DNA from 3 places in the Idiomarina sp. OT37-5b genome. Region 3 is predicted to be linked to each of the others. Evidence: predicted binding sites of a transcription regulator. Region 3 holds the regulator's gene; each other region holds the start of a gene.
The links. The regulator sigma-54, encoded in region 3, starts transcription at its own class of promoters, with help from an activator protein. The targets are predictions, from matches to a motif close to GTTGGCACGNNNNTNGNNT.

Region 1 (3,283 bases), 190 kb from region 3:
ATGGAAATATTCCAGAATACGCTTTGATACCCTCGTGCTGCGGCGGGTTGATTCAGAGCATAAACCACATGCTGAAGATGATTAGCAATTTCGTGGCGATGTGTGGCTAAGTAGTTGTCGCCGTAATCTTTGCGGGCAAAATAGTCAAAATAGGTAAGAAACTCGACCGTCGCAACGGCACCGGCAAACTGCGAGCTGACCGCGAACACAAAGTTCACGAAGGTACCGCAAAAGGATTCCAGATGCTTCGGCGCCTGCGATTCGCCCCCGAGCTTAGTGAGTCCGTCACGCAAAAATGGGTACATGGTGACCGAAACACAATAGGGTTTTAGGCTGGTTTCATCGTGCACGTAGATTTCATGATCTTCAATTTGACGAACGTACTCTCTGGCCAGGTCTTCATCGAATAACTCAGCAATCTTATTACTGACCTGTTTGCGGTTAACCTGGACAAAAAAGTCCTTCATTAATTCGGCTTCCAAGGTGGCAATGTTCTTTTGCGTGACATTGGCGTTGGCGTCCATCTTTGAACCGTCAGCCGCATTCTGGGCGTGCAGGTAGTCGTTAATAAAATTAACTTTGCCGGTGACTTGCTGTTCGGTTAAGCGCAACATAATTATTCTCCTTATTGAAACGCAACATTCAGCACTTGCTGGTTGCGCAAATCATAAAACTTCTGATTTGTTGTAGGGCTGTCGAGCCCGCCGAGTTCTTTCACCCAGGGGCCGGTTTTTAGAAAATCCAGGTGCTCACGCAGTTGAATGGACACGTTGTCATAGCCCGTATACAAGCAGGTTTTTATTCCCCGACGGCGAGCCAGCTTCAGACACGCCTTCAGCATCTCAGGCCGCCATTCTCCGCCCATAAACGCCAAACAGGTAATAAACCCCTGGTAACGATTAAGTTGCTGCGCCAGATAATCCAGGGTTAACTCCAGACCGGAACCGACGGCCCAGGTATCGGCACTGTGGCAGCCTTTACACCCAACAGGGCAGCCGGTCATGGTATAAGCCAAAGACACCTCGCCAGGGACTTCCTGAAAGACCACTTCCTCGCTACAGTAACGAAACAACGCATCGCGCATAAAACACCATATATAGTTATTAAACTTCTTATTAGCACTAGATATTGTGTTTAAGGCTAATCTGTTTTTGGGCTTTTGCGTTGATCAGTGTCAACGATTCATGAGGCTATTGCTTACTGTTTGAATTCCCTGAGTTTTCTTAGAGAGGGTTAATTTAACCCTGTCGGTAAAATAAACCCCAACCAGTATGGTAGGAATCACCTAGACTCATAAAAATTAGTTTTATTTCATAAGGTTAACTATTGGCCTGTTAATTGCTCTAGAGAAGTGCACACATTTTTAGCGCTACAACAAAAGCAATTAAAGGAGGTCGTGAATGGCCGGGTATCGTAAGTTATGGTGGATACTCATTTGTATCCTCGCTATTACCTTTGGCATTTTGGGGTACTTTGGTAAAGAAGTTTATCGTGAGGCTCCCCCTATCCCTGATCAGTTTGTTACCCCGCAAGGCAAGATTATCGCCACGGAGGATAGTATTCTGGACGGGCAAACCGCATGGCAGTCTGTGGGCGGCATGCAGTTGGGCTCTATTTGGGGCCACGGCGCGTATCAGGCGCCCGACTGGACAGCCGATTGGTTGCATCGCGAGTTGATCGCCTGGTTAGAAATTCGCGCGCAGGAAGTCTTCAATCAACCCTATGACTCTCTGACAGGCGCTCAGCAAAACCAGCTGCAGTATGAACTGAAGCAAGAGTATCGTACCAATACTTACGATAAAGACAGCAACCGCGTGATCTTGAGTGATCGCCGGGTACAAGCCATTGAGCAGACCGCAGATTATTATTCACGCCTGTTCAGCGATGACCCTGAGCTTCGCCCTACCCGTGTCAGCTACGCGATGAAGGAAAACACGTTACCTTCGGCAGAACGCCGCGCGGTAATGACCGATTTCTTCTTTTGGACCGCATGGGCAGCCGCAACCGAACGCCCGGATGCAGACGTTACCTACACCAACAACTGGCCTCATGAGCAGTTAATCGACAACGTTCCGAGCGCAGAGAACATCATCTGGTCGATCGTCAGTGTGATTTTGCTGATTGCTGGTGTTGGCGGATTGATTTGGGGCTGGGCATTCCTGCGTAATCACGACGAGGACGACCCCGCCGCACCCAAAGAAGACCCGTTAACCAAGATTAAACTGACGCCATCGCAAAAAGCCTTAGGTAAATACTTATTTATCGTTGTCGCACTGTTCTCACTGCAAGTATTACTGGGTGGCTTTACCGCGCACTATACGGTTGAAGGCCAGGAGTTTTATGGCATCGACGTATCACAGTGGTTCCCGTATTCATTGGTCAGAACCTGGCACATTCAAGCCGCGCTGTTCTGGATCGCGACGGGATTCCTGGCGGCAGGTTTATTTTTGGCCCCCATCATTAACGGTGGCAAAGATCCGAAATACCAGAAACTGGGCGTCGACATCTTATTCTGGGCATTAGTGCTGGTGGTCGCCGGTACCTTTATCGGTAACTATCTTGCCATCGCACAGATCATGCCTGAGCATTTGAACTTCTGGCTCGGCCACCAAGGTTATGAATACGTCGATCTGGGACGTCTATGGCAGATTGGTAAATTCCTTGGCATCGTCTTCTGGCTGGTACTGATGATGCGCGGCGTTGCCGGTGCGTTCAAGGTAAAAGGCGATAAGAACCTATTGGCGTTATTCACCGCTTCCGTGGTTGCCATCGGGCTGTTCTACGGCGCTGGTTTCTTCTACGGTGAACGTACCCATATTTCTATCATGGAATACTGGCGCTGGTGGATTGTCCACCTGTGGGTAGAAGGATTCTTTGAAGTTTTCGCCACCGCCGCACTCGCGTTCATCTTCCACAATATGGGGCTGGTATCACGCCGTATGGCGACCGTGGCTTCACTGGCTTCAGCATCGCTGTTCATGCTTGGTGGCGTTCCCGGTACCTTCCACCACTTGTACTTCTCTGGCACCACCACGCCGGTCATGGCCGTTGGTGCGACGTTCTCAGCGCTGGAAGTGGTACCGTTGATTGTGCTGGGCTGGGAAGCCTGGGAAAACTACAGCCTGCAGAAAAAAGCCGACTGGATGCAACGCCTCAAATGGCCACTCATGTGCTTCGTCGCGGTTGCCTTCTGGAATATGCTCGGCGCCGGTGTGCTTGGTTTCATGATCAACCCACCGATCTCGCTCTATTACGTCCAAGGCCTGAACACCACGCCAACCCA
Region 2 (3,283 bases), 180 kb from region 3:
CAACCCGATAAAGCCCAGCGCGACAAAACTGAGCGCCAGACAACGCCAGAATACTGTGGTCATCCACTGCATGACTATTTGATTCCCAAGCGACTCGCAAGTTTATGAAGGTTGCTTGAGTCTACACCTAAACGCTTCGCGGCTCGACTCCAGTTGCCATCTTCCAATGTCAGCGCCTGACGGATCATTTGTTTCTGCGTAAACTCTACGGCGTCACGCAAGCTGATGTCTTCATTGGCCGCCAGCACGGTATCCTGCAGATCCCGCCTTTGCGTGGCGGCTACCGACGGCATGGTCAAGTCCAGCGTATCATCATCGATGGTCGCAATGCTGTTGTGATCAACCCCAACGCTCAACAGTTTGATGGCAGCGCGGCTAATGACATGCTCGAGTTCTCGGATGTTGCCCGGCCAGCGATATTGCTTCAGTGCCAATTCGGCCGTGGACGATAGGCGCAGCGCACGCAACCCCAGACGACTCCGGTTTAACTCGAGAAAATGACCAGCGAGCAACAAAATATCGTCCTCGCGTTCCCGCAGAGGTGGTATGGGAATAGGGTAGACCGATAAGCGGTGATAAAGGTCGGCGCGAAATTGCTCGTCCCGCACTTGTTGCTTTAAATTACGGTTGGTTGCGGCAACAATGCGAACATCGACTTGGCGCGGCTTATCGGAGCCCAGCCGCTGCACCTCGCCATTCTGCAAAACCCGCAGTAATTTGGCTTGAATCGACAGCGGTAGCTCGCCAACTTCATCGAGAAATAATGTGCCACCGTGAGCCGCCTCAAAGCGTCCACCGCGTTCGCTGCTGGCACCGGAGAATGCGCCTTTACTATGACCAAATAATTCGGACTCAGCTAACGATTCAGGTAAAGCGGCACAGTTAACGTAAATCATTGGTTTATCCGCACGCGTTGAGTGGCGATGCAGCTCGCGGGCAAACAACTCTTTACCAACGCCGGTCTCGCCCAATAGCAAGACCGGTAAATCGGCTTTAGCGACCGCATGCAGCTCTGCCAAAATTTGTTGTAATGCCGGGCTGTTACCAATGATTTCCGAGTCGGTACGGGTTGAAACGCTTGCTTCCGGTGATGACAGTGGTTGGTTCTGGCGTAGCGCTCTAACCTGTTGCTCCAGAGAACCAACGCGAATGGCTGCCTCGACAATCAGGCTAAAACGCTGTAGCTCAACCGTGGATTGATCATTAAAGGTACCCGGCTGTAATGCATCCAGCGTGAGCACGCCCCAACATTGACCTTCAACGTATAAACTGATGCCCATACAATCGTGCACGGGTAATGCATCCCCCGGTTGTTCTGCCAATAGCCCGTCATAGGGATCAGGAAGGCTGGTGCTTGGCTCAAACAGCACTGGATTACGCGATGACAGCAGGGTGGCAAGACGTGGATGTTGCGCGATGACAAAGCGACGTCCCAAGGCTTCATCAACCAACCCATGCATGGCAACCGGCTTTAGCGCATCGCTGTCGCGTTTTAACAGGACAACGGCGCCACAATGAAAGTGCTGGCGCAAGGTTTTCACCAAATTTTGCAGGCGCACCGCCGCCGGTACATCGGTGACAAGATCCGCTAAAAGGCTTTGTTGCAGCATGGTTATTTTTACACTATCGGTTAAATGTACCCTTATTCACTGGGTGAATCATACCGTGCTGGCCTGCAACCTCAATATCCACAAGGGGGTAGAAGTTGGCCTGAATTGTGCAAACGTCATTGCTGTCCGTTTTTAGATGACTATAAGAGGTTAATATGACAGCAAGCATTGTCAGTGAGTGGTCAGGAAAATCAAATCGCGAATTGATTGAATTTATCGTTGAACGTTTCCATCAGGTGCATCGCCAACAGTTGCCTGAATTAAAGCAACTGGCGCTGAAAATCGAAGAAGTGCACGGCGACCATGATGAGGCTCCGCACGGCCTGGCTGAGCACCTGGATAATATGCTTCATGAGCTGGAAAGCCACATGATGAAGGAGGAACAAATTTTATTTCCGATGCTGGCGCGCGATATTTATCCCAGCGGCCCGATTTCAGTGATGGAAGAAGAGCATGTTCAGCACGAGCAGGACATTAACAAGATCAGCGCTCTGACCAATAATTTAACCTTACCAGAGGGTGCCTGTGGTAGTTGGCAAGCTTTATACCGCGGACTTGGCGAGTTGGTCGACGATCTTAACCAGCACATTGAATTAGAAAATACCGTGCTTTTCGTCGAGCGCGAAAGTACACCAACACACGGCAAAGATTTTTGTTGCGGCTCCTGCCAGTAATGCCTGGGTTGAAAAAAAGGCTACCGAGTCGGTAGCCTTTTGTCGCTATTTAAAGAAAGGAATGCTTAGTAGGTAAGGTTTCAGCATACCTTGCTTCGCTTGAACCGCGGCCAGCACTATCATCACAATGGAAAACAGTGCAAACAACAGTACGGCCACCAGACTCAGTATCGGCATCACCAAAAAACTCAGCAGAATACCAATCCCATATAGGCCCAGGCTGAGCATCCAGTTAAAAATAAACTTGCCATGGCGGTCAATAAAGTCGTTATCGCGTTTTAAAAACCACATCACAATTGGCGCGAGCCAACCAATAAAGGGTATGATAAAAGTCGCGAATTGTGATAAATGCATCAACATTGCGTAATTTGTTTGTTCATCCGTGATGCGGCTAATTGTATCGTCCATTGATTCCTTTCTCCCTTTAAAAAAATTCTTAACAGCTTCACAACGTGCTAATCTGCTTTTACATTAGGTAGAACCAAAAATGATAAAAACAGGTTAGTACATGAGCGTAATGAAAAAGTTGTTCCTCACACTCAGCGTTGCGGCCGCAAGCGCGGCAGTAGCCTCGGATCAGTTAAGTGGCGCAGCGTCCATGCTGCCCGAAGCAAACTATAGCAACGGAAAAGCATCTGTCGAGGAGGTTTTAGGCTACTCAATCGGTACGAAAATAACCTCTCCGGAGGCCATGAGCCGGTATTTCGAGGCGTTGGCGGCGGCGTTCCCCGATCAGGTGAAACTACTGGATTACGGCAAAAGCTGGGAAGGGCGTACGCTCTACTACGCCGTTATCTCAAGTGCGGAGAATATGGCCAACTTTGATAACTTCGTTGGCAATATGCAGCGTTTAGCGGACCCCCGTAAAACCAGCCAGCAAGAGGCGCAACGACTGATCGCTGAAACCCCAGCCAGCATTTGGTTATCCTACGGCGTGCACGGCAATGAGATCTCCTCTCCGGAGGCGGCGATGATGACGGCTTATCATCTGCTCAATGA
Region 3 (3,283 bases):
GCTGGTGGGGAATGCTCAAGTCTCGCAGGGCTCCAGCCGTTCGAGTGCGCAAATTATTACCTATGACCTGGCTCAGCAGACCGTTTCAGCCAGTGGCGAAGGTTCTGAAAACAACCGGGTAACCACCATATTCACACCGCCGAAAAAGAAAAAAGACGATAAAAACGGGAGCAACAACTGAGTTCATGGCTACTTTATCCGTTCGTCATTTAGCAAAGAGTTACAAACGCCGGCAAGTGGTTAAGGACGTGAGTCTGGAAGTCAGCCAGGGGCAAATCATTGGGCTGCTGGGCCCGAACGGTGCCGGTAAAACCACGACCTTTTACATGATCGTAGGCTTGGTGAACAGCGACAAAGGACAGATTTATCTGGATGACACCGACTTAACCCTGCTGCCTATGCACGAGCGAGCGCGACGTGGCATCGGTTATTTGCCGCAGGAGTCATCGATTTTCCGGAAACTGACCGTGCGCGACAATCTGATGGCAATCCTGGAAACTCGCAAAAACCTCACCGCAGTAGAGCGCGAAGAAAAGGTTGATGCACTGTTAGAAGAGTTTCACATCGGCCACATCGCCAATAGCCTCGGCATGAGCCTTTCCGGCGGCGAGCGCCGCCGCGTTGAAATCGCCCGCGCATTGGCGGCGGACCCGACCTTTATTCTGCTTGATGAACCGTTTGCCGGGGTGGACCCGATTTCTGTACTCGATATCAAGAAAATTATCGAGCACCTTAAACAACGTGGCATTGGTGTTTTGATCACCGATCATAATGTACGTGAGACCTTGTCAGTATGTGAGCATGCTTATATTGTCAGTCACGGACAATTGATTGCCAGCGGTGATGCTGAGAGTATATTATCAAATCAACAGGTTAAGGATGTTTACCTCGGTGAGCAGTTCACACTGTAAGCAGCATAGCGTGAAGCCGGGAGTCAGATAAATGCGACAAAGCCTTCAGTTAAAAATCGGTCAGCAGCTGACCATGACACCACAACTACAGCAAGCCATTCGCCTGCTGCAGTTGTCGTCGTTGGATCTACAGGCTGAAATTCAGGAGGCACTGGACAACAACCCGCTGCTTGAAGTTGACGGTGACCATCAGGACGTCGAGGGTGAAGCACCAGAAACCTCTAATCATCGTGATGACAGCCATCAGGAAACCTCTGATGTGCTGAAAAAAGATCAACTCCCTGATGAACTCCCGGTCGACAGCAGCTGGGATGATACCTATACCTCATCCACTCCGACATCGGTTACCAGCCCTAACGGTAAAAGCTATGACGGCGAGATGGATGTCTATCAGGGCGAAACCAGTGAGTCACTGCAGGATCACCTGTTGTGGCAAATGCAACTGTCGCATTTTTCCGATGAGGACACTGAAATAGCCGAAGCCATTATCGAGTCGATTGATGATAATGGCTACCTGACTTCCTCCGTTGACGACATCGTTGCCGCGTTACAGCATCTGGACATTGGTGAAGACGAAGTGCTGATGGTGCTGAAGCGTATTCAACATTTTGATCCCGTTGGTGTTGGTGCCCGCGATGTCGCCGAGTGTCTGAGCATTCAGTTACGTCAACAAGTAGAAGACTCACCACTCAAAGAACAGGCGCTGGAGCTTGTACAGCAACACATGGACCTGCTCGGTAGCCGCGATTACCGCACCATCCTGCGCAAAATGCGCTTATCCGAAGGGCAACTGAAAGAGATTATGCAATTAATTCAGCAATTGCATCCTCACCCCGGTGAACAAATTGCGCAGAAGCCGGTTGAATACGTCATACCCGACGTTTCAGTGGTAAAAAAACAAGGGCGCTGGGTGGTCGAATTGAACCCCGACAGCGTACCCAAATTAAAAGTGAACGAAGAATATGCGGCCTTAAGTAAAGCCGCAAAATCCGCAGCAGACAGTCAATATATAAAATCGCACACGCAGGAAGCGCGCTGGTTCATTAAAAGTTTGGAAAGTCGTAATGAGACCTTGTTAAAGGTTGCACACTGCATTGTTCACCGCCAACAAGGCTTTTTTGAACACGGTGAAGAGGCTATGAAGCCGATGGTACTCAACGACATCGCCGAAGCCGTCGATATGCATGAAAGCACTATTTCACGGGTCACTACGCAGAAATATCTACACTGCCCACGGGGCGTGTTTGAACTCAAATACTTTTTCTCCAGTCATGTCAATACAGAAGCAGGAGGTGAGTGTTCAAGTACCGCTATTCGTGCTTTAATTAAGAAGTTAGTGGCGGCGGAAAACCGCGCTAAACCATTGAGTGACAGCAAAATTGCTGAACTCATAGCAGACCAGGGAATCCAAGTAGCAAGGAGGACAATTGCGAAGTATCGGGAGTCGTTAAACATTCCGTCCTCGAGCCAACGCAAGAGTCTGCTTTAATCGTGATAGAAACAAGAAGGAAGACGTTATGCAAATTAATTTGACCGGTCATCACATCGATATTACCGACGCACTGCGTGACTATGTAGACACTAAGTTCGCTAAACTTGAGCGACACTTTGACCACATCAACAATGTTCACGTCATCCTTAAAGTAGAAAAAACGGCACAAATCGCGGAAGCCAACCTGCACGTTAATGGCGGCGAAATTTTTGCCGATGCCCAACACGACGATATGTATGCGGCCATCGATGGTTTAATTGATAAACTCGATCGGCAAGTTATTAAACACAAAGAGAAAATGAAAAAACATTAATCATGCAACTGTCTGAACTGTTAAGCCCCGACTGCACCAAGTGTGCAGTCGAGGGCGCAAGTAAAAAACGGCTATTAGAAACCATTAGCCAAATTGCGGCTCCCAAGCTGGTCGGCATTACCCGCCATGATATTTTTGAGAGCCTGTTAAATCGCGAACGTTTAGGCAGTACCGGTATTGGCCTTGGTATTGCGATTCCACATGGTCGCTTACCCAATGCAACTCAGCCTGTGGCGGTGTTGATAACGCTTGCCGAGCCGATTGAGTTTGACGCCATAGATAACCAGCCCGTAGACATTATTTTTGCCCTGCTGGTACCCGAATCTGAACACGAAAATCATCTGCAAACGCTGGCCACCGTAGCACGCCGCATGAATGATAAGGTGTGTACCCGCGCACTGCGAGCGGCACATAGTGACCAGGATCTTTACGACATTTTTGTTAATGAGGACAGTGACGGATCATGCAGTTAATCGTTGTTAGTGGCCGGTCTGGTTCAGGAAAAACCATCGCTCTTCGGGTTCTGGAAGATCTTGGCTACTACTGCGTTGATAACCTTCCGATCGC

Region 1: the regulator sigma-54 is predicted to act here: its motif matches at 1,326-1,344, upstream of C5610_RS00590 (nitric-oxide reductase large subunit).
Region 2: the regulator sigma-54 is predicted to act here: its motif matches at 1,705-1,723, upstream of C5610_RS00665 (hemerythrin domain-containing protein).

The regions. Positions count from the first base shown of each region.
Region 1 covers NZ_CP027188.1:125,382-128,664, reverse strand. Annotated here, with positions in the region: gene nrdD (anaerobic ribonucleoside-triphosphate reductase) at 1-614, opposite strand, end outside; gene nrdG (anaerobic ribonucleoside-triphosphate reductase activating protein) at 626-1,084, opposite strand; gene C5610_RS00590 (nitric-oxide reductase large subunit) at 1,401-3,283, shown strand, end outside.
Region 2 covers NZ_CP027188.1:142,002-145,284, forward strand. Annotated here, with positions in the region: gene C5610_RS00655 (YbaN family protein) at 1-72, opposite strand, end outside; gene norR (nitric oxide reductase transcriptional regulator NorR) at 75-1,610, opposite strand; gene C5610_RS00665 (hemerythrin domain-containing protein) at 1,766-2,284, shown strand; gene C5610_RS00670 (DUF4870 domain-containing protein) at 2,330-2,692, opposite strand; gene C5610_RS00675 (M14 metallopeptidase family protein) at 2,793-3,283, shown strand, end outside.
Region 3 covers NZ_CP027188.1:318,916-322,198, reverse strand. Annotated here, with positions in the region: gene lptA (lipopolysaccharide transport periplasmic protein LptA) at 1-181, shown strand, start outside; gene lptB (LPS export ABC transporter ATP-binding protein) at 186-911, shown strand; gene C5610_RS01525 (RNA polymerase factor sigma-54) at 943-2,400, shown strand; gene hpf (ribosome hibernation promoting factor) at 2,429-2,716, shown strand; gene ptsN (PTS IIA-like nitrogen regulatory protein PtsN) at 2,719-3,189, shown strand; gene rapZ (RNase adapter RapZ) at 3,180-3,283, shown strand, end outside.